2 regions of the [Clostridium] celerecrescens 18A genome follow, and region 2 is predicted to be linked to the other one. Evidence: riboswitches for the same ligand, from Rfam matches in the RefSeq annotation. Region 2 holds a riboswitch; the other holds the start of a gene.
The links. A riboswitch is a leader RNA that binds a small molecule or an ion and turns the genes downstream of it on or off. The one in region 2 is predicted to bind FMN.
Positions count from the first base shown of each region.

Region 1: linked by a shared signal. The riboswitch ahead of H171_RS12160 (ECF transporter S component) and the one ahead of ribD (bifunctional diaminohydroxyphosphoribosylaminopyrimidine deaminase/5-amino-6-(5-phosphoribosylamino)uracil reductase RibD) in region 2 are both predicted to bind FMN.

Region 1 is NZ_PGET01000001.1:2,634,256-2,650,516, reverse strand. Features, by position in the region: gene asnB (asparagine synthase (glutamine-hydrolyzing)) at 1-1,675, opposite strand, end outside; gene H171_RS12200 (citrate transporter) at 1,703-3,073, opposite strand; gene H171_RS12195 (ATP-dependent nuclease) at 3,206-5,056, shown strand; gene H171_RS12190 (sugar O-acetyltransferase) at 5,065-5,670, opposite strand; gene xylB (xylulokinase) at 5,985-7,508, shown strand; gene fsa (fructose-6-phosphate aldolase) at 7,541-8,194, shown strand; gene H171_RS12175 (DUF4867 family protein) at 8,213-8,839, shown strand; gene H171_RS12170 (L-fucose/L-arabinose isomerase family protein) at 8,915-10,393, shown strand; gene H171_RS12165 (CPBP family intramembrane glutamic endopeptidase) at 10,589-11,389, opposite strand; gene H171_RS12160 (ECF transporter S component) at 11,716-12,384, opposite strand; FMN riboswitch at 12,468-12,584, opposite strand; tRNA gene H171_RS12155 (tRNA-Ala) at 12,679-12,751, shown strand; gene H171_RS12150 (response regulator transcription factor) at 13,415-14,110, shown strand; gene H171_RS12145 (sensor histidine kinase) at 14,115-14,984, shown strand; gene H171_RS12140 (ABC transporter ATP-binding protein) at 15,091-16,017, shown strand; gene H171_RS12135 (ABC transporter permease) at 16,005-16,261, shown strand, end outside.
Region 2 is NZ_PGET01000001.1:701,930-718,190, reverse strand. Features, by position in the region: gene H171_RS03430 (glucoamylase family protein) at 1-1,781, opposite strand, end outside; gene H171_RS03425 (TetR/AcrR family transcriptional regulator) at 2,269-2,832, shown strand; gene H171_RS03420 (LysR family transcriptional regulator) at 2,848-3,777, shown strand; gene H171_RS03415 (cobalamin-independent methionine synthase II family protein) at 3,884-5,044, shown strand; gene H171_RS03410 (type 1 glutamine amidotransferase family protein) at 5,193-5,825, opposite strand; gene H171_RS03405 (DUF2785 domain-containing protein) at 5,942-6,241, opposite strand; gene H171_RS03400 (GGDEF domain-containing protein) at 6,301-7,476, opposite strand; gene H171_RS03395 (GNAT family N-acetyltransferase) at 7,662-7,925, opposite strand; gene H171_RS03390 (winged helix-turn-helix transcriptional regulator) at 7,974-8,330, opposite strand; FMN riboswitch at 8,582-8,696, shown strand; gene ribD (bifunctional diaminohydroxyphosphoribosylaminopyrimidine deaminase/5-amino-6-(5-phosphoribosylamino)uracil reductase RibD) at 8,850-9,950, shown strand; gene H171_RS03380 (riboflavin synthase) at 9,932-10,570, shown strand; gene H171_RS03375 (bifunctional 3,4-dihydroxy-2-butanone-4-phosphate synthase/GTP cyclohydrolase II) at 10,582-11,781, shown strand; gene ribH (6,7-dimethyl-8-ribityllumazine synthase) at 11,806-12,276, shown strand; partial or broken gene H171_RS24510 (MFS transporter) at 12,486-12,728, opposite strand; gene H171_RS03360 (MarR family winged helix-turn-helix transcriptional regulator) at 12,954-13,442, opposite strand; gene H171_RS03355 (PadR family transcriptional regulator) at 13,547-14,077, opposite strand; gene H171_RS03350 (sialate O-acetylesterase) at 14,128-14,976, opposite strand; gene H171_RS03345 (CatA-like O-acetyltransferase) at 15,204-16,157, shown strand.

The sequences.
Region 1 (16,261 bases), 1.9 Mb from region 2:
CAGCTATCATTTCCTCTACCCGTCTGGCTAAAAGCGCTTCGTAATTGGTATCATAGGTTTTGGGATATGGAGATTTCCTGCGGAACAGGATCTCATCAGGCAGAAGCCCTCTTCCGGACTGGCGAAGGAGATTTTTTACCACCCCATCCCTTGTTTTCATATCCCAGGGGACATTCCACACGTACTCGATGATCCGGTGGTCTGCAAATGGTACCCTGGCTTCAAGGCCGGAATACATGCTGTCACGGTCCATCCGGTTTAATAAGGTCTGCATAAACCAGCGGAGATTCAGATAAGAAATCTCTCTTCTTCTTGCTTCTTTTGGATTATCCTCAGAAAGGACAGGAGTTTCTGCCACAGACTTTTCGTAGGCTTCCATAACATACTCATCCATTTTTAAATAATCCAGAAATTCATCCTTTAAGATGGCTTTGCGCATACCTAAGTCCATGGTCCAGGGGAAAGTCTGGGCTTTAAAGCATTCTTCTTTATGAAACCAGGGATATCCTCCGAATATTTCATCTGCACACTCCCCGGTTAAAGCCACCTTATTAAACTGTTTGACCATGGAGCAGAAGTGGAGCAGGGAGGAGTCAATGTCTCCCATGGCCGGAAGGTCATGCGCAAGAACGGAGTCATAAAGCCGGTCTGCCTGGGTGCCATTGTCACATTCCAGATAATGATGGTCGGAATTTATAAATTTTACCATTTGGTCCACAAAGGGACGGTCCTGCGATGGCTGGAAGGTGCTGGCTTTAAAAAATTTATCATTGTTGACAAAATCAAAGGAAAAGGTAGTAAGCTGTCTGCCCTTTTTTTTCAGTTCTGCAGCACTGACAGCCGAAACCAGGCTGGAATCCACCCCTCCTGACAAAAAGGTGCAGATTGGAACATCGGAAACCATCTGACGGCGGATGGAATCCTGAACCAGGAAGGAGGTTTTTTCAATGGTTTCCTCATAGCTGTCCTCGTGGGGCCTGCTTTCCAGCTTCCAGTAGCATTTTAAGTGGAAGCCGTCCTTAGAGCAGAGAAGCATGTGGCCCGGGAGGATTTCATTGATTCCTTTAAAAACCCCACAGCCGGAGGTATGAGCCGGTCCCAGGGAGAAAACCTCGTTTAAGCCTTTCCGGTCTAATACTGGACGTATGCCCGGATATGCAAAGATTCCTTTCAGCTCCGAAGCAAAGATAATTTCTCCATCCCGTATGGTGTAATAGAGAGGTTTTATGCCGGAACGGTCCCGGCAAAGGCACAAGCGTTCCCGGAATGGGTCCATAATGGCAAAGGCAAAAATACCGTTTAACTGTTTCACAAAATCAGGCCCGTATTCCATATATCCGGTTAATATCACTTCTGTATCAGAGGTGGTGGAAAAGGAATGGCCCCGTTCCTCTAAATCCCGGCGAAGCTCCTTTGTATTGTAAATTTCCCCATTGTACACAATTCCAAATGTTTTGCCTGCCTCGGTTTTTGTTATGGGCTGGCGGCCGGTTGTTAAGTCGATAACAGATAAACGGGCATGGGACATACCTCCCTGATGAAAGAGCCAGATCCCTGAATCGTCAGGTCCCCGGTGTCTTTGGGTTTCTGACATCTGTATCAGGATGTTCTCATAATAGGCTTTATCTTTCTGGTAATCGTGATCTGGATTGTAAAAACCAGCAATTCCGCACATGGAAATCCCTCCTTAAAGCTGGATTATCTATAAAAGGAAACAGGCAGCAATAAAAGTAGCAAGAAAACCGATCATGACCGGAGGAAGATTCTTTCTGGCAAGCTCCAGGGGATTTACGCTGCAGATGGCGGCAACGGGGATAAGCCCCCAGGGGACGATGGTACCTCCGCCGACGAAAATTGCGGCAATCTGTCCCAGGGTAGCCAGAATAGGAACCGAAGCTCCAACTGCCGTACCAAAGGTATGGGCCAGGGAACCGGTAAGGGGCAGCCCTGAAAAACCAGAACCGTCCAAGCCAGTCAGGCCTCCGATCACCAGCTGGAAAAATGCAGCCATATATTTATTGAGAGGAATGTTGTGAGCCAGCCAGATAGCCCAGTCATTCATAATTCCTCTTTGGAACTGATCCCCCATGATGGAGGAAATTCCCTCCCCGCCTAAAAAGAAAAAGGCCCCGATGATGATGACGGGAGCAAAGATCCGTATGGCAAAAAGAAAGCCTTCCGTAACATAAGATGTCACTTTTTCCAGAGAATGCCTGCCAAAGCCAAGAATCGCCCCAATGCACATAACCAGGACGGCTGTGCCGGAAACCATGCTGGTGGCTTCTCCTCCTTTTAAATCAAAAGCCAGCATAAGAATGATGTCGGCCAGGAAAAGAAGAGGGGTCAGGATCGCCATGATAATCGCGGCAATCCCGGTATCACGGTGTTCTTCCGCATTCTGGATATGGACTTCCTGACAGCAGGCAGCGATTTCGTTCCTGTTTAACAGATATGCAGAAACCACTGTAACAATGCCCATTACCAAAAACAAAGGCCGCCCCTTGATTAAGATCTGGTCGGTTGTAATGGATGCTGCTGCTGCGGAAATGGCCGGAGCGCCCTGGATGACGAAATCGTAGCTTAAAGCAATGCCATGACCGAATAAGTTCATGGCCATGGCAGCTGCCAGAGGATCCAGACCGGCTTTAACTGCAAAGGGCAGCATGATCGCCCCCACCAGAGCCACGGATGGAGAGGGCCAGAGAAAGAGGGAAAATACCAGCATGGTACCTCCCAGGATCCACCAGGTGAAGGTGGGAGTTTTCATGACCTTTGACATGGGAATCATCATCAGATAGTCGCTTCCTAAGTCTTTTAAGCATTTGGACAGGGCTGTGACCAGAGCAATGGTGGCGATGATATCCATAAACTCTCTGGAAGCATACAAGATGGCGTTGAATACAGTCATGATGCCTCCAGTCAGGGACTTAAGGCCTGCAAGGCCAAGGAGGAAGAGAAAAAGGATGCAGACCAGGGGCGTATCCTTTCGGAGAACCATGACAGTCAGGATTACAATGACGCCGATGAGATAAATATAGTGCATAGGTGTAAGCACCAGATAAGGATCAAACATAGGAACCACTCCTGTGATAAGAATATATTCTATACTATGATAAAGAGGAAAGGACAGTGTGATTTTTTTTTCGGGCAGAACTTGAAATTTTCCTGTCAGCCTTTTATACTGGGTTTTATAAAGGAGAGGCCTATGCAGATAACATCGGTACATATTAAAAATTTTAAATCCATACGGGATATGGAAATTCAAAATGTGGAAAATGCCCTGATTCTGGTGGGGAAGAACAATACGGGAAAAACAGGTGTCTTAGATGCCATACGGGCAGCTGCAGGCGCATATGAAATTACGGAAGAGGATTTTAATGAGAAGAAACAGAATATAGAGATCACCATGACCCTGGCAATTACGCAGGAGGATCTGGTTTCCTTTCACAGGGGAGGGGTGGTGAGCCAGTATAAGCGGTTTGATGCGTGGCTCCACGATTTTGTTACAAAGCTGCCTTCTTACCGGGAAGGTAGTCTGGCCTTCACCTATCAGGTGAACTGGAACGGGGTCGTCCGGTTTAAGGATGGATACCGGAAGAATAACCGGTATATCAGGGAGATTTTTCCCAGGCTTTATTACATTGACTCGGAACGGGATTTAAACCAGTTTCAGAATGATCTGCTGCTTTTCCAGGAGGATGACCAGCTGTCAAAGCTAAGGACCCACGTGTGTATGTTTGACAGCGCCAGGGTATGCAATCAGTGCTTTAAATGCATCGGGCTGATCAACCAGAAGAAGCCGGAAGAACTGCAAATCTATGAGACGGCTAAGCTGCTGGAATATAAGATGTATCAGTTAAATTTAAATAATTTCGCCGAAAGGGTCAATGACAATTACAGAAAAAACGGCGGCTATGAGGAAATCCACTTTTCTTTAAACTGTAATCCATGTGAATTGTTTAAAGTAACAGCGGAGACTTATCATGTGGAAAGGGGAAAACTAAGCCCTATAAACAACTTGAGCAATGGTATGAAAAGCCTTTACATGCTGTCTCTTTTGGAGACCTATACAGAGGATGAAAAGCGGATTCCCAGCATTGTCATCGTAGAGGATCCTGAGATATTCCTCCATCCCCAGCTTCAGAAGATATCCAGTGAGATCCTTTACCGGTTATCCAAGAAGAACCAGGTGATTTTTACGACCCATTCACCCAGCATGCTGTTTAATTTTACCAGACGCCAGATCAGGCAGGTGGTGCTGGAGCGTGATGGTTATTCTATTGTCAGGGACAGAACCGATATAGATGCTATTCTGGATGATCTGGGTTATGGGGCCAATGATTTTCTTGGGGTCAGCTTTGTGTTCATTGTGGAGGGGAAGCAGGATAAGAGCCGTCTGCCTCTGCTGTTGGAAAAATATTATTCGGAAATCTATGATAAGGAGGGAAATTTATCCCGGATCTCCATTATCACCACCAACAGCTGTACCAATATAAAGACGTATGCCAATTTAAAGTATATGAACCAGGTTTATTTAAGGGATCAGTTCCTGATGATCAGGGATGGGGACGGGAAAAACCCTGAGGAGCTGGCAGGCCAGCTTTGCCGGTATTATGATGACCGCAGTCTGGAGGAGGTCGACAAGCTTCCAAAGGTCACCAGAAAAAATGTGCTCATATTAAAGTACTATTCCTTTGAAAATTATTTCCTGAATCCCAAAATCATGGCAAAGCTTGGAGTGGTGGAAGATGAAGAGGCATTCTACCGGACGCTGTTTGATAAATGGAAGGAATACCTTTACCGGTTAAAGAGCGGAAAGCAGTTTGTGGATGCAGTGGGGAAGGATATGGAATCTCCGGAGGATTTAAAGACCCATATGGAGGAATTTAAGATTTATATGCGGGGGCATAATCTTTATGATATTTTTTACGGGCCATATAAAAAGCAGGAAGGGGAGCTGTTAAAACAATACATTGATCTGGCTCCCCGTGAAGATTTTAGCGATATTTTAGATGCGATTGATAAGTTCGTTTACTTTGAAAGCAGGAAGGCGTAGGGAATAGTCTATATTTCCGGATCGATTTCCCAGTCTCTGAAATAGTATTTCATATCCCGCTCGCCGATTTCCCTTATGACACGGCATGGACTTCCATAGGCCACTACGTTGGCGGGGATATCCCTGGTTACAACGCTTCCGGCTCCTATTACGCTGTTTTCACCGATCCGGACGCCTGGAAGGATGATGGCTCCGGCTCCGATCCATACGTTATCCTCAATGATAACGGGGACGTTAAACTGGATCTGCCTTTTTCGGATATCGGGCCGGATGGGATGGGCGGCTGTGTCTACCACAACGTTTGGGCCGAACATGACGTTATTTCCTATGTAGATATCAGCGTCATCTACCAGGGTTAAATTAAAGTTTACATATACGTTATTGCCCATGTGAACATGGCTTCCCCAGTTGGCGTGAAGCGGGGGTTCTATGTAGCAGCTTTTTCCGATTTCGGCAAAAAGCTGCTTTAAGATTTCCTGCCGCTTTTCGCCTTCGGATGGGCGGGTCTGGTTGAAGTCATAGAGGATTTCCAGACAGCTGGTTTGTTCCGCGATCAGATCATCGTCAACACAGTCGTAAAGCTTTCCGCTTCTCATTTTTTCTTTTAAATCCATGAAAACCTCCTTGGTAATGGGGCTGTCGGGCAGACGGCCTCTTTTTTTCTTTATTATACCTTGTCCTTGTTTAAATGTCTATGTGATCAGATGTTTGGCGGTGGACAACGGGATATCTGGGTCTTGTTTTTTGGGGCCTTAAGTCCGCAGTGACGCTCGCGAAACCTGCGGCTTCGCACGCTCAAGCCTATTTCGCACTGCTCATTGCTGGCTGAAAAGTGCAAGAAAGTGCCATTAGTTGGACAAATAAACGCACGCTTTTTTCAGGCATGTATATTATAATCAGAATAGAGATTTTTCGAGGAGGTATTAGGATGAAGTATTTGATTGGAATTGATGTGGGGACATCGGCAACAAAGACCGTCCTGTTCGATGAAACGGGCGGTGTGATTGCTTCTGCATCCAGGGAATATCCCCTTTATCAGCCTAAGAATGGCTGGGCGGAGCAGAAGCCGGAAGACTGGAGAGAAGCGGTTCTTGATACCCTTTCCCAGGTCATGATGGAGTCAGGGGTTTTTAAAGAGGATGTGAAAGGAATCGGTATCTCAGGCCAGATGCACGGACTTGTGATGCTTGATGAAAAGAATGAGGTGATACGTCCCTCTATTATCTGGTGCGACCAGAGAACTGCAGCCGAAGTGGAAGACATGCTCTCGATTATGCCAAAAGAGCGCTGGATCGAGATCACAGCAAATCCGCCTCTTACCGGCTGGACGGCAGCCAAGATTTTATGGGTAAGGAAGAATGAACCGGAGAATTACAATCGGTGCAGGCACATCCTCCTTCCAAAGGATTATATCCGTTACATATTAACCGGAGTTTTCGCTACTGAGGTTTCCGATGCCAGCGGAATGCAGCTTTTAGATGTGCCCGGAAGATGCTGGTCCGAGGAAGTTTTAAATAAGCTGGATATTAATCCAAAGCTTTTGGGAGAAGTCTTTGAATCCTGTGAGGTAACGGGAACACTTCTTCCTGAGATCGCAGATAGAACCGGTCTTTCGGAGGAAACAAAGGTCGTGGGAGGTGCTGGAGACAATGCGGCGGCGGCAGTCGGAACAGGGGTAGTGAAGGATGGAACGGCCTTTACCACCATAGGGACTTCCGGGGTTGTGTTTGCTCACAGCAGCCAGGTCACCATTGACCCGAAAGGAAGAGTCCATACCTGCTGCTGTGCAGTACCGGGAGCATGGCATGTCATGGGAGTGACCCAGGGGGCGGGGCTGTCCTTAAAGTGGTTTAAGGATAATTTCTGCCAGGACTATGTGGAAGAAGCAAATAAACAGGGGATTGATGTTTATGATCTCATCAACCGGGATGTGAGCCAGGTGGAAGCGGGAAGTGATAAGCTAATTTATCTTCCTTATTTAATGGGGGAGAGGACTCCTCATCTGGACCCGGACTGCAGAGGAGTGTTTTTTGGACTTTCTGCCATCCATACGAGAAAGCATATGCTGCGCGCCGTAATGGAAGGAGTTTCTTATTCTCTCAGCGACTGCAATGATATCCTTAATGAAATGGGGATCAGAGTAGGAGAGATGATGGCATGCGGCGGCGGCGGAAAGAGCCCGGTATGGCGTCAGATGCTTGCGGATATGTATGATTGTCATGTAAAAACCGTGGCTCAGACAGAAGGGCCGGCTCTGGGAGCCGCTATTCTGGCCGGAGTCGGGTGCGGTATTTATGAGAGCGTGGAAGCTGCCTGTGATGCCCTGATCTCTGCGGATAAGACTACAGGACCGGAGGAAAACCAGGCCGGTCTTTATAAGAAATATCATCAGTTATATAAGGAACTATATGAGGATTTAAAGGGCAGCTATAAAAAACTTGCAGCTTTGTAATTTAAGACAAAGGAAAAAAGGAGGGTGATGATATGCGTTTTTTTATTGATACGGCAAACGTAGAAGAAATCAAATTGGCCAATGAAATGGGGATTATCTGCGGAGTTACCACAAATCCTTCCCTGATTGCAAAGGAAGGACGTGATTTTAAACAGGTGATCGGGGAAATTGCATCTATTGTTGACGGACCAATCAGCGGCGAGGTAAAGGCCACCACGACTGATGCGGAAGGCATGATAAAAGAAGGCCGGGAGATCGCGGCGATCCATCCGAACATGGTCGTGAAGATCCCCATGACGGTAGAAGGCTTAAAGGCAGTAAAAGTGCTGAACGCAGAAAAGATTCCAACCAACGTAACCCTGGTGTTTTCCGCTGCCCAGGCGCTTTTGGCAGCAAGAGCCGGAGCAGCCTATGTTTCCCCGTTTTTGGGACGTTTGGACGATATCTCCATGCCGGGAATCAATCTCATTGAAGATATTATGGAGATATTCCAGATACACGGGATCGAGACGGAGATCATTGCAGCCAGCGTGCGTAATCCGATTCATGTGATCGATTGTGCCAGAGCAGGAGCAGATATTGCAACGGTACCGTATAAGGTGCTGGTTCAGATGACACAGCACCCGCTCACAGACCAGGGCATTGAAAAATTTAAAAAGGATTATCTGGCTGTATTCGGAGAATAGAAAAGGAGAGGTAAAACCATGGGATTAACAATCAAACCAGTGACAGATCCTGCCTTTCAGGTTTATGGGAAAGTGGTTACAGGATATGATGCAGGGGAACTGTTGGAAGTGATGAAGAAGACGCCCCTTCCGGAAGATGTGGTTTATGTTCCTTCTGTAGCAGAATTAGAGCAGTTGGCGGTTTCTAGGGAAATGGAGAAGAAGCTCTGCGGCCAGCTTCCCATTCAGGTAGGTTACTGCAACGGCCACAATAAGAAGCTGAATGCGGTGGAATACCACAGAAGTTCAGAGATCAATATTGCTGTGACGGATCTGATCCTGATTTTAGGAAGGCAGCAGGATATTACCTCGGATTACACATACGATTCAGGTAAGATGGAAGCATTCCTCGTTCCGGCAGGAACTGTGATCGAGGTTTATGCAACGACCCTTCATTATGCGCCATGCCATGCGGAGGAAGGCGGTTTCCGATGTGTTGTGATCCTGCCAAAGGATACCAATACTGACTTGGAGCCGTCAGGAGAAGCAGTGAATGAAGAAGACAGACTGCTGTTCGCCAGGAACAAATGGCTCATTGGACACAAAGAGGGCGGACTTCCGGAACATGCTTATATCGGAATATCAGGAGAAAACCTGTCTATTTGACAAAGCTTAACAATAAAATCAACAGGCATATAATCCTAAGGAAAATGCCTGAATAACAACAGGAGGAGTTATAGAATGAATAATATCCCAGAAATAAAAGTAGGAATCGTAGCGGTAAGCAGGGACTGTTTCCCGGAAACTTTATCAGTGAACAGAAGAAAAGCACTGGTGGAGGCGTATCATGCAAAGTATGAAGCCGCAAATATTTACGAATGTCCAGTATGTATCGTGGAAAGTGAGATCCATATGGTTCAGGCATTGGAGGATGTAAAGAAAGCCGGCTGCGACGCACTTGTCGTCTATTTAGGAAACTTCGGACCTGAGATTTCAGAAACCCTTCTTGCAAAGCATTTTGACGGACCGGTCATGTTTATCGCAGCAGCAGAGGAAAGCGGAGATGACTTAACCCAGGGACGCGGGGATGCGTACTGCGGAATGTTAAATGCAAGCTATAATCTAAAGCTTAGAAATATTAAAGCGTACATACCGGAATATCCGGTGGGAACGGCTGAGGAATGTGCCGACATGATCGAGGAATTCCTTCCCATTGCCAGAACTCTTGTAGGACTTTCCCAGTTAAAAATCATAAGCTTCGGCCCTCGCCCCTTAAACTTCCTGGCATGCAATGCTCCGATTAAACAGCTGTATAACCTGGGCGTGGAGATTGAAGAGAACTCGGAGCTGGATTTATTTGAGGCCTTTAATAAGCATGCAAACGATCCAAGGATCCCTGATGTAGTAAAGGATATGGAAAAGGAGCTGGGAGAGGGTAACCAGAAGCCGGAAATTCTTCCAAAGCTTGCCCAGTATGAACTCACTCTGCTGGATTGGGTGGAGGCCCACAAGGGATACCGGAAATATGTAGCCATTGCAGGAAAATGCTGGCCTGCATTCCAGACCCAGTTTGGTTGTGTTCCCTGCTATGTAAACAGCCGTCTGACAGGAATGGGCATCCCGGTTTCCTGTGAAGTGGACATTTACGGAGCGCTCAGTGAATTCATCGGAACCTGCATAAGCATGGATGCCGTAACCCTGCTTGACATAAATAACACGGTTCCAGCCGATATGTATGATGGAGATATTAAGGGGAAGTATGATTATACCCACCAGGATACCTTTATGGGCTTCCATTGCGGAAATACCTGCTCCAGAAAGCTTTCTTCCTGCTCTATGAAATACCAGATGATCATGGCAAGAGCGCTCCCGGAGGAGGTTACTCAGGGAACACTTGAGGGCGATATCGCTCCTGGTGATATTACATTCTTCCGCCTTCAGAGCACAGCAGACAATTTACTCCGTGCATACGTTGCCCAGGGAGAGGTGCTTCCTGTAGCCACCCGTTCCTTTGGCTCCATCGGAGTTTTTGCTATCCCGGAAATGGGAAGATTTTACCGCCATGTGCTGATCGAAAAGAACTTCCCTCACCATGGGGCGGTTGCTTTCGGCCATTATGGCAAGGCTATATTTGAAGTATTTAAGTACCTTGGGGTAGAAGAGATTGGATTTAATCAGCCAAAGGGAATGCTTTATAAATCAGAAAACCCATTTGGTTAAAAGATGTTCCGGGACTTAGCTGACGCCTAATAAGGAAGTATCAAGGAGGATTCAGATAGGGCAGTCAGCAAGCAGAATATGACAACAAAAGGCTGACTATCGGCGTAAAGCGGATAGTCAGCCTTTTAAGCTGATAGGAACAGGGAGAAGCCATGACACGCTCAACGGGGATTTTAAAAGGAGTACCCTAAATGCTTATACGATTCGCCTGCTCTTTTTGTCATATATCACTACGGTTACTATTGAAACAAGAATAATCATAGAATTTGCAGCAATTGTTCCCGCCCAAGTCATAGTCGTGCTGCCAAAGATGGGGGATGCCGCATTGAACATGGTGTGGAATAATACGCACATAAACACGCGGCCTTTTCCTGATATTTTGTAGATTGCCCCGTTGAAAAACCGAAACGCCATGAGTTGAACTGCAAACATCCAAAAGTTAATGAGTCCCTCTCCGTGATTCGTCCCCGGAATGAAGAAGAGAGGAATATGCCAAAAAGTCCAAATGATTCCAACTAAAACAGCTGATAAAACAAAGCCATATTTTTTATCAAGCTCAGGCTGTAATATGTACATCCAGCCAGATTCCTCCATGCCACCGATAATAAGATTACCAGGCAGGGAAAGAAAGAACATATAAAATGGAAGCACCAATTCCACGCGGTCTGAAACTGCAATATGTATCAAAAAGTACAGTGTAAGCCCTGCAACAACGAACAAATAAATAGATATGTTATTTTTGACGTAAAAAACTGTTTTTAACCATTCCTTAAAATCTTCTATTTTGTTATTTTTCTTTAGAACGATATATGAAGCAATAGCGGGCGACAAAATATAGATTGCAAAAGGAATATTCATCCCGAATTGCTGTAACGAGTGGACCCAATTGTGAACCGTATATCCGAATTGCCCAAGAGCTATCAAAGAACCTGAAACAAGATAGGCTATGGAAAATGTCAGTATCGTAAATTGTAATGTGATTTTTTTGTTCGTCACGATCTCATCACCTCACGTTTTAAAGAATACATTAAATTTTACCCGCCTTTCCCGCTTCGCTTTTTCTAATCCCATTATACCACACCTTACCATAAGTTGGAAATTTTTTGCTTTGGAAAATTTTCCTCCTCCTCCCGACAAGAGCAGCAGAAAATGGGTACAGCAGGTGGAAATCCATTACAACTGTGTCATTGGGATTGTACTACCGGGCACGAACGAAACAAACAGCAAAACGGCATAGCCAAAACTGACTATGCCGTGTGCTATACAACGCCCTTTTAATTAAAGGCGTGCATTAGGGGATCCTTCGCGGATATCCGATTGACTTAGATAATTCCCTTCATAACCAGGACAGCCAGAATACAGGTTACTAAGATGATTCCTGCAGCAAGGGTCATGCCAAGATTGAAAGCCCGCTTTTTTGGTTCATCTGTTGAAGCCGGAATCATGAGATTGGATTTTCTCAACGTGGTGACTAATGGCTTATAGATAAGAAGCGTCAGGGCCGTGTTGATTCCTCCCTTTAAAAGGTTAAAGGGGATGAATGCAGGGAGTAGAAGCTTTACCACGGCTTCCCTTGGATACCCCATGTAAATTGGGGTGATAAGGTAGTTCCACAAAACCATGACCAGGGTCATGAGTAAGGTACCTGCCACCATGCCAAGGAATGCACCAAAAAGGGAATGTCGTTTCTTATAGAGGTAAGCCGCCGGACAGACAAATGCCACCGTGGAAAGAACGTTCATAATCAGTCCGATGATTCCGGTGCTGCTGATGGTAAACATCTCCACAAAAGAAACGATGACGGAGATCATTGCTGCTGACATTGGCCCGAATAAGAAGCCGCCGGTAAGGATAATGACATCCTTTGGCTCATACTCCAGGAAGGGCAGCATGGGGATCAGAGGTATCCGGATCGCCACAACGGCTACAAAGGCCAGAGCACAAAGCATGGCCATGAGGGTGAGTTTACTTGTTTGCTTTGTCATATTCATGGTAAAGCCTCCTGAAAAATAAGTAACACCTGAAAGTATGCCTTTCAGGTGTTAAAAATAAACAGGTGTATTATCACTATTTAACACATCTTCTTTCATCCAGACTATACTGTCGGTATTGGAATTACACCAATTCTGCGCAACTTGCGCTCGCGGACTTTACCGCCGGTCGGGAATTTCACCCTGCCCTGAAGACAACTATATTCAAATGTTCTTGAATTATTATAACATTTTAAAAAATAAATGCAATATATTGTTGCAATTTTTTTAATGCTTTGCTATAATAGCGGACATGGGGGTATAGCTCAGCTGGGAGAGCGCTTGAATGGCATTCAAGAGGTCATGGGTTCGAATCCCACTATCTCCACTTAAACGGTAAGCCGCAGGCATAAAAGCTTGTGGCTTTAATTTTATCTTACAGAGACTGGACACTTGGTAAGAATCAAGGACTAATAATATGAAAGGTACATTTTCAGTTATGAAGATGTACCTTTCATTATTTGTCTTATATGAGGAATTGTAGGTAAAACAAAGGGATTGAAAACAAAGTGAAAAATAGTGTTTAGAGGAAGGTTTGTTGGTTCTAGATTAATGATAGCAAAGGCGGAATTTATTCCGTATATAAATATTTGCCCTACTAAAAAAACAAATGTTTGGTTGGATATTGTTTTATAATCGTCAGTTATAATTACAAATAAGGAATTTGGTTTTAAAATGCATGTTAAGATAATTGGTTAAATATAATGGAAAATACTGCTAAAGCCGCAGGCATAAAAGCTTGTGGCTTAAATTATAACTTATAGTGACTGGACACTTGATAAATCAAGGGCAAGAAAGGTACGTTTTCAGTTTGAGAATGTGCCTTTCTTGAATAGGTCACCTCATATGAATGAAATAGCAAATTTTTTTAATGACATTTGAAATATCCTTTGGAATCAGTTATCATAAACAGGAAACAATAGTTTTATTTGCACAGATTACTTTTATGTTTATGTTATATTCTGTACTTACCGGGGAGGAAAATTGGTAAATGAAAATATTATTGGTGGAAGACGATAAAGAAATCAGTGAGATGTTAGTCGATTTTCTTCAGATGGAGGGCTTTGAAGTCCATGGTTCTTTTGACGGAGAGCAGGGGGTAAAGACATTTTCCAGCGGATCCTATGATCTGGTGATTTTAGATCTAATGCTGCCGAAAATAAGCGGACTGGAGGTCATGAAACGGATCAGAAAGGAAAGTGTGGTTCCTATTATAATTCTGTCCGCTAAAGATACGGAATCAGATAAGATTTTTGGATTGGGACTGGGTGCAGATGATTATATTACGAAACCATTTTCTCTTACAGAGGTACTTGCCAGAGTAAAGGCAAATCTGCGGCGCACCACCCAGTATTCTTCCGGTGGGGAAACCACCTCTGTTTGTCTTGGACTGGGAGATTTGGAAATGAATCTGGAAAGTCACACGGTGCACAAAAGCGGGCAGTCAGTGGACTTAACAGCAAAGGAATATGAAATTCTTCGTCTGCTTCTTTCCAATCCGAAAAAGGTTTATACCAAGGCACAGCTTTATTCTTTCATATGGCAGGATGATTATTTGGGTGATGAAAATGCCGTCAATGTTCATATCAGTCGCCTCCGCACAAAGATTGAGGATGATCCCAGAAAACCAAAGTATATTTTAACCGTTTGGGGAATCGGATACAAGCTGGGAAGTCCAAAGGAGTGAATTTATGTCCCTGTTAAATAAAAAGAATTTAAAACAAATTCAAACTATTGCCCATGAACTAGAACGAATTTTAGATGAAGATACTGATGAAAAAGTGATGGCCTTTACCGAAGATAAGGAAATCAAGCATCTTTTGGAACAGATCAACCGCACGCTGGAAGACAGACAAAATGCAAATGCCGGTTACCGCAGATCGGAATTAAATACCAAACGAATGCTTTCTAATATTTCTCATGATTTAAAGACGCCCCTGACCGTTATCATCGGGTATTTGGAAATGCTTTTGATGCAGGAGACGCTTGAAAAGGACATGGTAAAGAAAGTTTCTTATAAGGCCAACGAATTAAAGGAGCAGATTGACCAATTTTTCACGCTGGCAAAATTGGAAGCAGGAGATACGGTATTGACAATGTCCAAAATAAACTTAAATGAATTTTGCCGGGAGACCATTATAGATTTCTATAATATCTTAACGGAGAAAGAATTTGAAGTGAACATAAACATTCCTGATCCCCCTGTTTTCGTTTATGCGGATCGGGAAGCATTGGGACGTATTCTGAATAATCTGATCAGCAATGCAGTCCGCTATGGAGATGCAGGACATTACCTGGGACTGACCCTTCGCATGGAGGACAATTTTGTCTGTGTGGATGTCATTGACCATGGAAAAGGCATTGCATATTCGGAAATTCCACGTGTATTTGACCGTCTCTATACGTTAGAAGATTCCCGGAACCGGGAGATCCAGGGCAATGGATTAGGTCTTACCATAGCAAAAAGTCTGGCAGAAAAAATCAGCGGCACACTGACTTTAAAAAGTATCCAGAATGAGGAGACTGTATTCACTTTAAAACTCCAGCAGTTTAATTACTAAAATTTTTTCAATGAAATTTTTAACGCGAAAGAAATTCGTAAGATTTATTCAAGAGTTTTGAAGAAATCACATGCTAGAATTTTGGATATGGAAAGGAAGTGACAAAATGCAGACAATTTTAACAACGGATCATTTAAACAAACAAATTGGTGCAGAAACCATTGTAACCGATTTTAACATGCATATTGCCAAAGGAGAGATCTATGGCTTTCTTGGACCAAACGGCGCAGGAAAAACAACGGTGATGAAGATGATCACCAATCAATGGAAACCAACTTCAGGAGATATCATTTTATTTGGTGAAAAACTGCTCCCGGGTTCGTATTCATTTTTAAAACGTGTGGGAAGCATGATTGAGTTTCCAGTGTTTTACAAGGAACTGACGGCGGAAGAAAATTTAATGCTGCACTGTGAATACATGGGCTATTACAGTCCTGACAGTGTAGAAAAAGCATTGTCCCTGCTGTCTCTGTCCGATACCAGAGGAAAAAAAGTGAAGGAATTTTCATTGGGAATGAAGCAGCGGTTGGGTATTGCAAGAGCCGTTCTTACAAAGCCCGAATTTCTGGTGCTGGATGAACCGACAAATGGCCTTGACCCGGCAGGTATGAAACAGCTCCGTGATCTGTTCCTGATGCTGTGCAAAGAATATGGAATGACCATTCTTATTTCCAGCCATATGCTTTCTGAAATCGAAAGCATTGCACATACCATAGGAATCATTCATAAAGGCAGGTTAGTAAGAGAAATTTCTATGAAAGAGATTACAGATAAGGGACTTGAGTATCTGGAGATCAAAACGCTGGAGACAGCGAAAGCATCTTATATATTTACAGACCGTCTTAATATTTCAAACTTCAAAGTAATAAATGACAATCATATCAGGGTCTATGCAAAACAAGCCACGTCCCAGGAGATTATGAAGGCGTTAACGGAAAATCAGATTGAAATTCAGGGGTTCCATACCCATTCAGAGTCCTTGGAAGAGTATTTTCTGAAGGTTACAGGAGGTGAGAGCGAATGTGGAAATTAATTCGGCTGGAATGGAAGAAGAACCATACAAGAAAGTATATAATTAATCAGGCAATTGTAATTGCAGTCCTTGGACTTCTTTTATTTGCCATGTGCTATTACATTCCGATTGATGCTGAAATAGGAATGACGGATTCCGTGCCGGAGATAGAGAATATGGCAGTGCAAATTGATTTGCTTACCAATCTCTCATTTTTAATTTTTACATCAGTCATGCTGTCTTCTTTTATTATCAATGCATATAA
Region 2 (16,261 bases):
CGCTGCTGTTCCGAAGGATAGAGTTCATTCAGCTCCTTCATACGTGCAGCAAGGGCGTTTTCAATCACCTGGTCCTTATCCATGAACTCGTCCTGGGAATCCGCAAAATCAAGCAGCAATGCAAAGTAAAGGTTGGATTGACTGTTTGCCAGATAATGCTTTTGAAGGCGTTCCATGTACCCCAGGCCCTGTTCCTTTGAGGAGACAATAACCGGCATAACCACAAAAGTTTTTGCTTCCTCCGGTATTTCCTCCAGATAGTTCAGAGAAGGAATCTTTCTTACTTTCATTCTTCTTGTAAAAATAAAATTTGTAAGCTCTATGGAAATACCCATTAGCAGCGGCATTACCGATAAAAAGATAATGACTAGCCGGCTGATATTCCTAAGTCCGCCAAGGTTCCAAAAAGCATAGAGCAGACAGGCGCAAAATGCAGGAATAATAAGGAACATGGTAAGGAAATAAAGGAAGCCGCTTACGTTCATCCTTTTCTTAATATTTTGAGGGATCGGTTTTCCTAACGCCTTTGCTTTCAGAATCGGATACCCCTTACCCAAAAGATAGGAACCCACATGATGGGAACAATGCAGGTCCTCTCTGCCCTGAACCGCCAGCTCCAGACAGTCTCCGGCTATTTTTTCCTCCAGCAGCCGGTAACGGTGTGATAATTTAACGATAACCCCACGGTACATGCCCCTGGATTCCAAATCCATCTTTGGATATACCCCATCCGGATCCTGTGATAAAATCTGCTCCAGATAAGAATATTCCTCAAAGAACTTTTCTTCATCAACTTCATTAATATCCCTGAGGCTTACAATCAAGGTCCGGATATTTGTCTCAAGAAATGATTCAATTTTTCCTTCCTCCATGAATACTCCGGAGGTTTTCACCTGCCTTTCCAGGGAAGAAAAGTGATGTTCCAGGTATTTTTGAATGGAGGCCTCATCAAAAGACAGGTTTTTCAGCAGGTGTATTACATGGGCATGAAAGGAGTAGTTCAGCCTTAAGTTATCCTCAGTTTTGCATAGCAGCGCTGATATATCGGCCGGACCCTTCTTATCCGCCAGCTTATCACGGAGAAACTTTTCAGCCTTTGATTTCACATCAATCATATGAAGAATTTCTTCCGCGATCACAATGATTTCTTCCAGAATGCAAAAGCCCAGCACTTCCGGCAAAACCCAGATTTCCTTGTCCGTAAGGGGGATCTTCTGCTGATAAGCCTTCAGCATCACAGAAATATTTTCTTCACTTAAGTGCCCGCCGGAAAGAGCCACCATCTTTTTTGCCACAACATAAATACGGGGAAAGTTCCGGTATTCCTTTCCCTCCAGAACCGGCAATACGGCATAGCTGGTTCCTGATGTACGGACCTTTTTGATTTCCCGGTACAGCATCTGGAAATTGTCAAAGAGCCAGCGTGCTGCAGGAATCAGGGAAATGATATCCGTGGATACGACGGAGATACTGTCTCTTATTTTATTCAGTTTTTTATAGGCGGCCTGATTATAATCATTAAGAACAAAGCTGCGTCCCACCAGCCTGACCTGGCCATGACCTTCTGCCAGATCAAGCATCTGCTTTTCCCACTCGCTTGGATCAAGTTTATTTTCTTCACCCTGGAAGCAGTCCAGGAAATGAACGTTCTTGCTAAAATGATAACGCCGGTAATACAATATGAATAGTACAAGGCAGATTGACGCGGCCAGCAGCAATAGAATATTCAGCAGGAACGGTGAATTTATATAAAAATTAGTTTTTTCAAAAAAGCTCTGCAATTGAAGCTCCTCCTTATTTAAGAAATCCTTCCGGCATAACAATATCTTTTTACAGATAGTTTGTCTGTTTTTCTATAAAAAATAGCGCAGTATTATATTGTGGCACTTTTTATGTTTTTTTATTAATTTCCTGCCATATTTATAAAATTTACACGAAATCCGTGTTCCTGCGGGTACGTAGGCCGTTTGAATTTATTTCATAGTTAAGGACTATGGTTAGTAAGGAGGTGCAATTCCTGACAAGGCATTTAACAGTGGATTAATTGTAAGCCATACAAATACATGGTCTTCTTTTTACGTAAACTTCCGGTCATAGAGCACAAAGTCTTCCTTGATTCTTTCTTCATTTTCCAGTACAATAAGTTCATAATAGAACATATTGTTCTTTAAATAGTATAACAATGGCATTTGAGCGATACAAGAAACGATTTTTTCAAAATGTACGAAACCGAACAAATCTGCGAAATTGTTCAAAATGGAGAGGTATATGGACAGACGACAAAGAAAAACCAGGGAAGCTATTTTTAATGCATTCAGCAAACTGCTGATTCATAACAGCTATTCGCAAATCACCGTGCAGGAAATCATTGATGAGGCCAACGTGGGCCGGACCACCTTTTATGCCCATTTTCCAACAAAGGACGATCTTTTGCGGGAGATGTGTGCGGAACTGTTTGAGCATGTTTTCTCCCATAAGCCGGAGGCAGAACCGACTCATGACTTTTCAATGGCGACCGGCGATCCAAAGGTGATTGTGACCCATATTCTCTACCACTTAAGAGAACATGGGCGGACGATGATTATCCTTTTGACCTGTGAAAACGGGGAACTGTTCCAGCGTTACTTTCATCAATACTTCCATGAGCTTGTAACGCTGCACATATTTTGTGGGAGTACCCGTAAAAATACCATTGTACCGGATGACTTTCTCATCGATCATATTTCAGGGAGCTTTGTTAATCTGGTGCGGTGGTGGCTGAAAAATCATATGAAGCAGCTGCCGGAAGAAATCGCGGAATATTTTTGGGCAGTAATAGAGCCGGTTGTATAAGGGAGGAAAAATAAGATGACATTACAACAGTTAAAATATTTTATTGAAGTGGCAAACTGCGGTTCCATCAACAAAGCCGCCGAAGGATTGTATATTGCCCAGCCAAGCCTTTCAAACGCTCTTCGTGAATTAGAAACAGAAATCGGACACGAACTTCTCACCCGGACTCCGAGAGGCATATCTTTAACCACTGACGGAGCGGAGTTTCTGGGCTACGCCCGGCAGGTCGTGGAGCAGGCGAGTCTCTTGGAACAACGGTGGCTGAATAAGAAACCATCACGGCGGCTGTGCTCCATATCCACCCAGCACTATGCCTTTGCTGTGAATGCATTTGTTAATATGGTGAAAAAAACCGATGCAGAAGAATATGAGTACACACTGAGGGAAGCAAGGACTTTTGAGATTGTGGAGGATGTGAAGAATCTGCGCAGCGAACTGGGGATCCTCTACATGAACAATTTTAATCGTCAGGTGTTAGAAAAGCTGCTTCGGGAACACAATCTGACCTTTCATCCGCTTTTTACCGCCGTACCTCATGTTTTTATAAGCACCTCCAATCCCCTTGCAAGGAAAAATTATGTAACCCTTGAAGACCTGGCTGATTACCCCCGGTTGTCCTTTGAGCAGGGGGATTACAACTCCTTTTATTTCTCAGAAGAAATACTCAGCACGGAATACGCCAGAAAAGATATTCATGTCGGTGACAGAGCTACTATTTTTAACCTTATGATCGGGCTTAACGGTTATACAATTTCCACAGGAATTGTGAGCGCAGATTTAAACGGGGATAATATCATGGCAGTACCTCTTTGTGTCAACGATTCAATTGAGGTTGGCTGGATTTCCCACAAAGATATTCAGTTGTCACGGCAGGCGGCAATGTACCTTGAGGAATTGAAAGCTGTTGTGGCCGAATATGGCATTGATATTAAAGATGAGTTATAGCCTTATGCTATAACTTGGCATATTTTTTTCATGTTACCAATAAGTCCGCCTGGGATGGTACAATCAGCTTACTAAATTGATATACCAGATAAAGGAGGATTTCCCAATGAGCATAAAATTCCAGACAGTAGGCAGTCTGCTGCGTCCGGCAGCATTGCTGAAATATAAGAACCAGATTGAGATACGGGATGATGTTACCTACCCGTTCTACAAAGATTTTGAAGGCTATGAGCAGTGTGAAGCAGAGTCCACGAAAGATGTCGTCGCAAAACAAATCGAACATGGATTAACCGTCATTACCGATGGCGAGTATTCCAAGTCCATGTGGCATCTGGACTTTGTCTGGGGTTTTCACGGCGTCAGTCGTTACATAGCGGAACATGGTTACTTTTTCCGTGACAAAGATGATACCCGGAAATACGAAACCCGCCGGGACATCGGCCTTAAGATCACGGAACCGCTGAGCGGCAGGAATCACCATTTCATCAAAGTCTTTGAGCAGCTTAAGTCCATCGCCGGGGAAAAGGAAACAAAGCTTTGTATCCCCTCCCCCTCCCATATTTTTGGAGAACTGTTATGGTCAGATAACCTCGGCGGAAACGGCTCTATTTACAATAACCCGCAGGAGCTGAAAGCAGGGCTTACCAAGGCGTACATAGAATTTGTGGAGGATTACGCTGCTGCCGGCGGAAAAATTCTGCAGTTTGATGACTGCCTTTGGGAGCTTTTTGCAGACGATAATCCCAATTCCCCATATACGGGCGAACATATCAACCAGGAGGAGGTCAAGGCACTTGCGGCTGAATTTATCGAAATCAATAATACAGTGATTGATTTCAGCCACAGCCTGGGGCTTGCTATGTGGACCCACAACTGCCGCGGCAACTACGATTCACGGAATATGGGCGGCGGCTCCTACGAAAAGATTGCCAACCTGTTTTTAAAACAGTTAAAATATGACCGTTATTTTCTGGAATGGGATGACGACCGTGCGGGATCCCTTGAGGCACTAAAAGTCTTTCAGGATAAGCCAGATACAGAGATTGTTCTGGGCTTATTGTCATCAAAAACCAATACGCTGGATGACGAAGCCCGTGTGATCCGGTTTCTAAACGAGGCATCTGAGATCATCCCAAAAGACCGTCTGCTCCTCTCTCACCAGTGCGGATTTGCTTCCTGTGATGGCGGCAACGAGCTGACGGAAGAAGAACAATGGGCAAAAATTGATCAGGGGCAGAGGATCGCACTTACCTATTGGGGCGAATGAGTTTGAATCCGTCTAACAGACATGAGAAATACCGGCAGGAAAACCTGCCGGTTTTCGTATTCTGAATCTCTGTGTTGTCGCCTTTTTAGTCATTATCCTCAACGACTGCAATTCCATCCACTTCAAGCAGGCTCACTGGACGCCCAACTCATGATTGGATTGAATTCATCAACTCATAAAAATATTCCGCTTTCTGTGTCCTGTAAAGATTATACCAGTGATCTAATGTTTTTACTGAAAATACATCCAGAGCTTTCAGGACATGGAAAGAAAAATCCAGGGGAGCTATTCCAGAAGCAGTTATCAAGTTCCCGTCAGTTACGGCAGGTTCCTGCTGATAGTACTGTTCTCCGACATATCCTGGGCAGATCATCTTAAGATATCCCAAGTCATTGCTTGTATGAAGATTTAGATCCAGCAATCCTTTCCGGGCAAGTCCTATTGTAGAACCGCAAATAGCTGCCACAATAATACCTTCCTTTAAAAACTGCTCTGCCATCGATAATATGGGATCGTGAACCCGTTCTGTCCATGTGTTTCCGCCAGGTAAAATTAAGGCATCTGCATTTTCCATGGTACACTCATCAAGTTCAATATCCGGTATTATTTTTAGGCCTCCCATTGTGATAACAGGAGTCTTATTCATTCCGACCGTAACAACCTTTAACGGGGCTGAGCCTTTCTTATAATATCTTCCGGAATTCAGTTCCGCAGTTAAATAACCTATTTCCCAATCAGCCATTGTGTCAAAAACATAAAGATATACAACGTTTTTATTCATATACACATCCTCCATTTTTTAATTTCCAGACGCGGATCGAATAATCAGCCGCGAGAAGAAACGATATTATCTTTATAATAAAACAACTTCACTGACAACTACTGTCAGTGAAGCTTTTAAAGTTGATTTTCTACTAATTCCCTATCTGTTTTAAGAAAGCGGTTTAGTTTTTCTTCTGCATTGAATATTACATTTATAAGACCCAATGTACTGTCGTAGTGCATAGTCTTGATTCTAAAAACAACACGGCAGATACGCTCGTCTTCTTCTGTATGAAAAATATATTTTCCATTATGCAAAATCTTCTTAAAGGCATTTAAAATTTCTTTAATTATATCCACGTTACATTCACGGCATTGTACCAACTCATCCATTACATCTGCGCCGTGCGCTGCTGCATGTGCCCAATTGTTCAATCGTTCTACTCCTTTAGCATATAGTTCTATCTATCAGGTACTCCGGCATTGCAACAGGACTATGGGCTTGATTTAACTACTTCAATCCGATTCCGTCCATTCCTTTTTGCCGCATACAAAGCATCATCACTTATTTTATACAGTGTGTTTATAGATGTGTGTTCATCTGGAATAACGGTGACGATCCCTATACTTATCGTATATTTTATAATATGATCTCTGCCAACGTTGACAGAAGCTTTCTCTGCAATCCTTCTCAATCTTTCCGCAACCTCAAAAGCCTCCCTTTCATTCGTTCCAGGAAGCAGTACTGTAAACTCTTCGCCGCCAATTCTGCCAAACAGATCATAATCCCTTAATTGATTTTTTATTTTCACTGCAAAATCTTTTAGTACCATATCTCCTGCAAAATGGCCATAAACATCATTGATCTTTTTAAAATTATCCAGGTCAATAAGAAAGAATGAAATAGGCTCATTTCTTCTTGAAAATAATGAGATGTTCTCTTTTGCCCGCAGTAAAAATGCTCTTCGGTTGAATATATCCGTCAGTTCGTCATATGTAGCGACCTTAGTCAATTCCATATCCGACTTTTCCTTTGCCATAAGGATAAAACCAATATTCCCGATCAGCATAATCAGATATAAGCAAATGAAAAACAAAACATTGTATATATTATTTGACATCAAAGAAACGGATTCACTTAAACTGATTCCCATATAAGCTCTTAGAATTAGTAAAATAAATCCTGCTAAATAAATAAAGGCAACTGTCTTTTGTAAAACCGATGAATTTTTATCCATTAAAAATACATAGATGGGATAGCACCAAAGGATAATCATACTGATGGACATAATTGAGATCCGCACACCCTCCACATATTGCAGCAATATGGCTAAATGGATCACCAAAATAGCAATGGCGGAAGCAATAACATATACCCGTTTTACCAATTTGTTACAGCGTTTCTTTATAATCAAGAACGCAATAATCTGCGTGGTATGAGCAATAATTAAAAAGGAATTACCAAGGGATATTGAAATAAATAAATTAATATCGTCCCGTAACCCAAGAAGAACCCATGCAATTGTATCAAACAGTCTTGCAAATAAAAAGATATACAAAGAAGAATCCTTTTTATGCTGAATCATGTAGGCGATACCTAATATTCCGGAAAAAAGATGTCCTAAAACAATTGTAAATATAAGAGTTCTGATGCTGAAGTCTAAACTCATTTTATTGCTCCCCACCTTCATGTTGAAGTTCTAAGCTGAAATTATAAACAATTAACCTTCTTAAGCAAGCCGGACCTAAAGCCACTGAACCTTTACCATTATAATCTATAAATACAGAGCGTTACAGCTTCCACATGTCATGAGATTGTGCCTGAATTACTCTCCCCCTTCATATACCTTCATCATTAAAAATTCGTCATTCCACTACGATAAAGGCTTGGAATTGTTGCCAGGTACTTATATCCCAATTTCTCATAAAAAATCTTTGCATCTGGATTGTAATCACCAACCAATAAGAATATATCTCTTCTTTTAAAAAGTATATTTTCTATAAACTCCAGTAATTTCTTTCCTATCAGAAAATAAGCCGTACAAATTGATGAATGTTCCATCGCTTTTATACAACTATCTAAATATTCTTCCGTTCCTTTTCTAAATTGTATGTCCACACTCGTCCCTCCCCAGAAATTGAAACTATTTTAAGTTCTTAATTGAAATCAACCAAATGTTCCTTGTTGCGTTGTACGGTTGGTATTGCCCCATTCACACATGATATCAAGAATTGGAATCAGGGATTTTCCCCGTTCGGTTAAGCTATATTCAACCTTAGGCGGAATTTGTGGATATTCCTCCCGATGGACAAGCCCGTCAGCTTCTAATTCTTTCAGCATTGTACTCAAAGTTTTATATGAGATCGTTTTGATATACTTCCTCATTTCATTATATCTTACTACTTCAAACTCCTTCAAACAATATAATATTACCATTTTATATTTTCCGTTGATCAGAGATAAGGTATAACTAAATCCTGTATTCTCCAAATCTTCAGCTTTTGAAATACACGAAAAACTCATTCACTATCTCCTTTTTATAGGTACTATACCTTAAACCAGTATTGAACATCTATGTGCGTACTTGAATAATAGCCAGTTCACAATACAATTAAAGCAGACATACTGGTTGGTGTCAACATTCTAACGCTGCCAGCAGCTTAGAAACGTATCTACTTCGTCTTAGAGAGTGACTATTCCCTTTTGAATTGTGCAAAAACAGAATAATTCTTGTTGACAAATGAAAAACACATAGTATAATAATTTTAATTGAATAATTTCTTCAGGGCAGGGTTCGATTCCCTACCGGTGGTAAAGCCCACGAGCCGCAAGGCATGATTCGGTGTAATTCCGAAGCCGACAGTATAGTCTGGATAAAAGAAGATGATAAGTCACAGTATCTCTGTGTATATGTAAATTTGCTCTGGAATTTTTTTATTTATTCCAGAGTTTTTTTATTGCAGCATATACCCTTCTGTACCCGTGATTTTTAAATGCCTTGAACGACTTTGTTCAAGGCATTTAATTTTTTGGAGGTGTTGTATGACTGATACGGAATACATGCGATTAGCTTTACAGCTTGCAAAGAAAGGATGTGGTTGGACAAATCCAAATCCCATGGTAGGGGCGGTGATTGTGAAGGACGGTAAGATGATTGGTCAGGGATATCACAAGAAGTACGGGGGCCTCCATGCGGAACGCAATGCCCTGGCCAGCTGCGTAACGTCGCCGGCGGGGGCAACCATGTATGTGACTCTGGAGCCTTGTTGCCATACTGGAAAAACACCCCCCTGCACCGACGCGATCCTGGAAAGTGGTATCCGCCGTGTGGTAATCGGCTCGTGTGACCCGAACCCGCTGGTAGGGGGAAAAGGCATTGAGCTGTTGCGTTCCAGTGGAATTGAAGTCTTAAAAGGAATTTTAAAAGACGAATGTGACGCTCTCAACCAAAGCTTCTTTCACTACATCCAAAACAAAACACCCTATGTGGTCATGAAGTACGCCATGACACTGGATGGGAAGATTGCGACTCGCACTGGTAAATCCCAATGGATCACCGGTGAAGCAGCACGGCATCGTGTTCATGAAGACAGGCACCGTTATTCTGCTATTATGGCAGGAATTGGCACCGTCCTTGCAGATGATCCGCTGTTGACCTGCCGGTTGGGAAACAGCAGAAACCCGCTCCGCATTATCTGTGACACCCATCTAAAAACGCCCTTAAGCGCAAAGCTTGTTACTACAGCAGGCATAACCGCCACCCTCCTTGCTACGGCAAATACAGATCCTGACAAGCATCGGCCGTATCTGGAAGCAGGCTGTAACATTTTGGTACTTCCTAAAAAAGAAGGGCATATTGATCTAAACTGCCTTATGACAGCTCTGGGTGAAAGAAAAATTGACAGTGTATTACTGGAAGGAGGCGGTACTTTAAACTGGTCTGCCCTGCAATGCGGAATCGTCAACAAAGTACAGACCTACATTGCCCCTAAGCTGTTTGGCGGCAGCGGGAAAACCCCGGTAATGGGCCTTGGAATAGACAGCCCGGACCAGGCGTTTCATTTAAGCAGGCCGGCCATCTCATGGTTTGAGGAGGATATTTTATTGGAAAGCGAGGTAATCAGGTGTTCACAGGAATCATAGAAGAAATCGGCAGAATACAGACCGTCCGCAAAGGCGCAGAGTCCTCTTCTATCTCTGTTCAGGCAAAGATAATCATGCAGGATGTCCGCATTGGGGATAGTATTGCTGTGAACGGTGTGTGTCTCACGGTTACGGCATTTTCTCGGAGCGGATTTACTGCCGACGTTATGCACGAAACCTTTAACCGCTCCTCTCTTGGGAGTCTGCCAACAGGCAGCCTTGTCAATCTGGAACGTGCAATGCCTGCAAACGGAAGATTTGGGGGGCATATTGTTTCAGGCCATATCGATGGTACCGGAACAGTTTCTGCCATTCAAAAAGACGATAATGCTGTTTGGTATACGATCAAAACACCCCCTGGCATTCTGCGGTACATCATTGAAAAGGGATCTGTTGCGATCGATGGAATCAGCCTTACCGTAGCAAACGTAGGAAGGGACTGCTTCCGCGTTTCTATCATACCCCATACAGCATCAATAACTACGTTGTCAAACAGACGCGTTGGTGATACGGTCAATCTTGAGAACGACTGTATCGGTAAATATGTGGAACGTTTGACGGGCATTCAGCAATCCAAACATAATATCACCACCGACTTTCTAACAAAATATGGATTTTAGGAGGAATTAAAATGGTTCAATTTAACACCATAGAAGAAGCACTGGATGAACTGCGGCAAGGAAAAATTGTTCTGGTGACAGACGATGAAGACCGGGAAAACGAGGGAGATTTAATTTGTGCCGCTGAGTTTGCTACCACGGAACAAGTGAATTTTATGGCAATCCATGGCAAAGGTCTCATTTGTATGCCAATGAGCACGGAGTTATGTAAAAAGCTGAAACTCCCTCAGATGGTCTCTGATAATAATGATAACCACGAAACTGCCTTTACTGTATCCATTGATCATGTCGATACCACCACCGGAATTTCAGCAGCAGAACGCAGTCTTACTGCCATGAAATGCGTGGAGGACAACGCAAGACCGGAAGATTTCCGGCGGCCCGGTCATATGTTCCCTCTTCTGGCAAGAAAAAATGGCGTCCTGGAACGAAACGGGCATACCGAAGCTACGGTGGATCTCATGCGTCTGGCAGGATTAAAGGAATGCGGTCTGTGCTGCGAAATCATGCAGGAGGACGGAACCATGATGCGCACACCGGAATTAATAACACTGGCAGAAAAGTGGGGACTAAAAATAATTACCATAAAAGCCTTACAGGAGTACCGCAAAAGAAAAGATAAGCTTGTTGAACAGGCTACCTGCGCCGATCTTCCGACAAAATATGGTGATTTCAAGGTTTATGGGTACATCAATAAGCTAAACGGGGAGCATCATGTGGCATTAGTAAAAGGTGAGATCGGTGACGGCCAAAATCTTTTATGCCGTGTCCATTCCGAATGCCTTACCGGCGACGCGTTCGGCTCTGAGCGCTGTGATTGCGGCCAGCAGTTTGCGGCAGCAATGACACAAATAGAGAAGGAAGGCCGCGGAATTCTGCTTTATATGCGTCAGGAAGGCCGCGGTATTGGACTGATCAATAAACTGCGTGCCTATGCCCTTCAGGATAAGGGTATGGATACTCTGGAAGCGAATCTCGCCCTTGGTTTTGACGGGGATATGCGGGAGTATTTTATCGGTGCGCAGATTCTGCGTGACCTTGGAGTCAGAACATTGCGCCTGCTCACGAACAACCCGGACAAAGTCTATCAGCTTTCTGGCTTTGGGATAGAGATAACAGAGAGAATTCCCATCCAGATGGATGCTAACGCAAATGATCTGTTTTATCTAAAAACCAAGCAGGAAAAAATGGGCCATATTTTAAATTATTAATATATTTTTAAAGGAGAGCTTACAATGAAAACATTTGAAGGAAAACTCGTATCAAAGGATATTAAAATAGGCATTGTTGCCGCACGTTTCAACGAATTTATAACCGGAAAATTACTAAGCGGTGCTTTGGATGGATTAAAGCGCCATGAGGTCAGTGATGACAGCATAGATATCGCATGGGTTCCCGGAGCCTTTGAAATTCCGCTAATTGCCTCTAAAATGGCAAAAAGCGGGAAATATGATGCAGTGATCTGCCTTGGTGCAGTCATTCGCGGCAGCACATCTCACTACGATTATGTGTGCAGTGAGGTGTCCAAAGGCATTGCCAGTATATCCTTAAGCAGTGATATTCCTGTTATGTTTGGTGTGCTGACCACAGAAAACATAGAGCAGGCCATCGAGCGCGCAGGCACCAAAGCCGGCAACAAAGGCTTTGACTGTGCGGTTGGAGCCATTGAAATGGTCAACCTCATCCGTGAGATTGATGCCCGGTAAGGACAGGATGATCCATTCCATAGAACATGCGGCGGGTAAAGACACTGATCCCAAACATGATCAGGGCAGCCATATAAAAAGGAAGGTAAGTACTGCTTTCTATTTTTTCAAACACAATACCATAGAGGAACTGTCCAAGAGGATTCGTACACATACAAATACACATAACACAAGAAATGACTTTCCCGGTTAATTCTTTTGGCGTTAATATCAAACATCACCATGATGTTTCTCTTATTCACACGGTCAGCAATGATTCCTCCTATAGGGAACAGGAATAGCATAGGAATAAAAGAGCAGGCAAGAATTGTCCCAAACAAAACAGACGAGCCCGTTTGATTTAACAGGTAAAGAGGAAGGGCATACCTTAATATCTGATTTCCAAACAAGGAAATGACCTGACCGATTGCTACAAGTATAAAATCTTTTGATAATATCGCTTTCGTTTGCATAATTTATTCTCCTTTCGCGGCACTTTTTGTGTCCTCGGAAACATACTTTACCACTTTTTTGGGTCCTTGTCAACAAATATAGCAATAAAAAGGCAGCCCGCTCTCTATAGAGTCGGGCTGCCTGTGGTATCACTTTCATTATTCAATTTGTCTCTGCAGGGGTTGCGAAACACTTGGACCTGATTATTTCCGGTTCTATAACCCGTTTATAAGGGCCTGGCATTACTATAATTTATCATAGCTTTCCGTCTTAATATCTACACCCAGTTTTTTTATTTCTGCATCCAAATGCTTATTATATCTTTCTGCAAAACCAATCATGCTGTCTAATTGTTTTTCAGACACATGTTCAAATACAGCCTTATCCCTCTTTTGGAACTCTTTGTGCAGTTCCTCGTGGACTTTGTAAATAGATTTCCCTCGTTCCGTAAGCTTAAAATAAATTTCTTTCTTGTTATCAGGCCTCTGATAGCTTTCGATAAGGCCTTTTTCTATGAGTTTTTTCGTTATTTTACTTATACCGCTTCTAGTCATATAAAAGGTCTCTGCTAGCTTTGTCACGTTGGAATCTTCACTTTTTCCGATGTATTCAATGCAATGTATTTCAGAAGGCTTATAATCCTTAAGGCTTTCTTTCATCTTATACCCATCTAGCCAGATCTTTTTGCTAAATAAGTCCCAGAAACCAGCTATGACCTGCTCTTCTTTTTTCATGGCCTATCCTCCCACCCATTGGTGTATTAACAATATTATACTGAATATATGTTTCTGTTTCAACATCATATAAGAATTGATTTTTTTAAAAAAAGCCCTTGCATTTATACATTTTTAGCTCTTATTTCATTCAACAATCCTTCAAACCATTCAACATTTACTAAATGGTGAGCAAGTGAATTATTCAACATGTGTTTAAAATAGGCAGGGTTCCTAAAATCTTGTTCAAGGGATTTTTCCAATAGAGAAATCTTCTCTCTGGTTTGTTTCATTTGCATTTCTAATAAATGTATAAAGTCCTCTGTATTATATTCATTGGCAAACAACATTGTTGTATAAAATGATAAATTTACATACTCTGTTTTCGAACCATACTGATACATTAATTTATCAAATTCTTTATTTCCCAGCTCAGTAATAACATAATTGTGGGTTTCTCTGGCGCGGTCGCTCTTGTCAACATCAACTTTTTTAATAAGTTGTTTTTCTTCTAATTGCTGAAGGTTGTAATAAAAGGATCCTCTCGTAAAGTTCACTATATATTTGTAATGATTTTCTTCCATTAGAGCTAATAATTCGTAACCATAAGAACCTGGGTTTTGCTTCAATAAACCTAATATTAATAGCGGTATCAAGAAGTTACCTCCTCTGCTTATAACGTACTGACATCCGTTTTATAAAAAAGTTAATCATTGCTGATTTGTGTGATTTGAGATTGGAATTCCTCAAATGTCATTTTTCCTAATGCAAAATCCTTGCTTATGATATAGATCTTTTCCGCTTTTGTTTGAGTTCTGGTGTCATTACATTTTATCAGTTCGTTTTCATTCACTAATGGCTCCATTATATGCTGCCTTTTATCAAATGCTTCAAAATATCTTAGACCAAATTTTCTTTGCGAAACTGCATCAATATGGATCCCATCCGGATTAGAGGTTAAACCTGCAGCGGTAACGAAGTAACAATTGTCTTGTTCAAGGGCAAACTTCTGCAGCTCTTGATTTATATAATTATATTCCGTGCAGCTTTTTCCAAACCCTTCTTTGCCCAAGAAATCTCCTAACCCGCCAATTATCAGAGGAATATTCGGAGAACTTAATTCTTTCCTAAGAGTTTCAATGATTGAAAATAATTTATTATAATAAACCTTGTAATTTCCATTGGTACTATCACTTTCACCCTGATGCCATAAAATTCCTGTCAGCTCACTATTCTGGACTGCAAATCTAGCTTCATTCACTGCATGTTTAAAAAGTACCCCATCGATCGCCCATTCATCAAGAGTGCTTCCGCCCTCGGCACAAGGAATCAATCCAATGGTATCCTTCTCATTTATCTGGCACCATGCGTCTGCAAAGGAGGCTGCAAGGCTTATTCCCGAAACGGGACGGTCATAGTTGATGGGTTCAGTCATCATCTGCCATCTTCCATTGCGCAGCATCTGTATCCTTTCATTAAAAATAGGGGATACTTCGTGAATAAATCCCCGACCAGCCATATTAGACTGTCCTAACATTAAAAATGATTTAACCATTTTTTAACCTCTTTTTCAATATCGTACTATAGTAATGTGATCTAACTAGACTATATATTTTTATCTTAGTCTAATTAGACTATCTTGTCAACTTCTTTTACAATAATGGAAGAACTCTACGGAGCGTTTATTGATAATCCAAAATTCAGGGGTTACAATAGTTCGTGGGGAGATAATTTCATTCGCTTTCGATGATACGAAAACTTATTGAAAAGGAGAAAATGAATTTGGATAAAATTAAAATAGATAAATTTCTTGATAATCAAGGTAAAATTACGCAATTACCACAAAAGCAATCCATCAGAGCTGCAACGCTCTGTTATCTGGCTGAAAAATTTGAATCAAACCGTAATTATACAGAAAAAGAAGTAAACTCCATCTGTGAAGCTTGGCATACGTTCGGAGATTATTTCATACTCAGGCGGGAACTTATTGATTATGGTTTATTATGTCGCGAGCCAGACGGATCACGATATTGGAAGCCAAAAAACGATCTGCCGAATAGAACAGATAAAGAATTACGATTAAATACTGCCTTTCATCTCATTGATTTTGATAACTGGGATAGGAAACAATATTTCTATTATTTCACGAAAATGTTACCTACCGGATTTTCCATTAGTGTGGAAGCAGACATTACCAACACCTATAATATGATAAAAAAGCAAAACAAAAAGTTTTTCCCTGCTTATTTATATCTGGCTTCAAAGCTAATCACTGAACAGCAGGAATTTCGTATCTCCAATTTAAACGAGCAACTTGGTTATTATGAGGTTTTACATCCCTCTTATGCATGTTTCCATCAAGATGACAAGACGATGTCAAATATGTGGACGGAGTATGACCCGAATTTCGAGATTTTCTATGATAATTACATGGAGGATCAGGATCGATATGCAGACAACCATGGGATATTGGCAAAACCTGATACTCCACCGCAGAATAGCTTTATGATAGGTATGCTGCCATGGATTAAATTTACAAGTTATACACCAGTACCTTATGCCGATATCAACAATTATTTTCCCGTAATACAGGCGGGGCAATTTTTTGATAGAGATGGAAAAAAAATTATGCCTCTTTCTATTACCGTTCACCATGCTGTGGCTGACGGATATCATGTGGGGTTGTTTTTAGAAAAGTTCAAGACTGGTATTGCAGCTCCTGAAAGCTGGATATAGTAGCTATAAGCTTATTTACCGATGACAAACGATGGCGCAGTTATGATGTATGCAAAAATGCAACTTATAAAGAAATACAACATCCATTCTAACTCTCCTTTTTT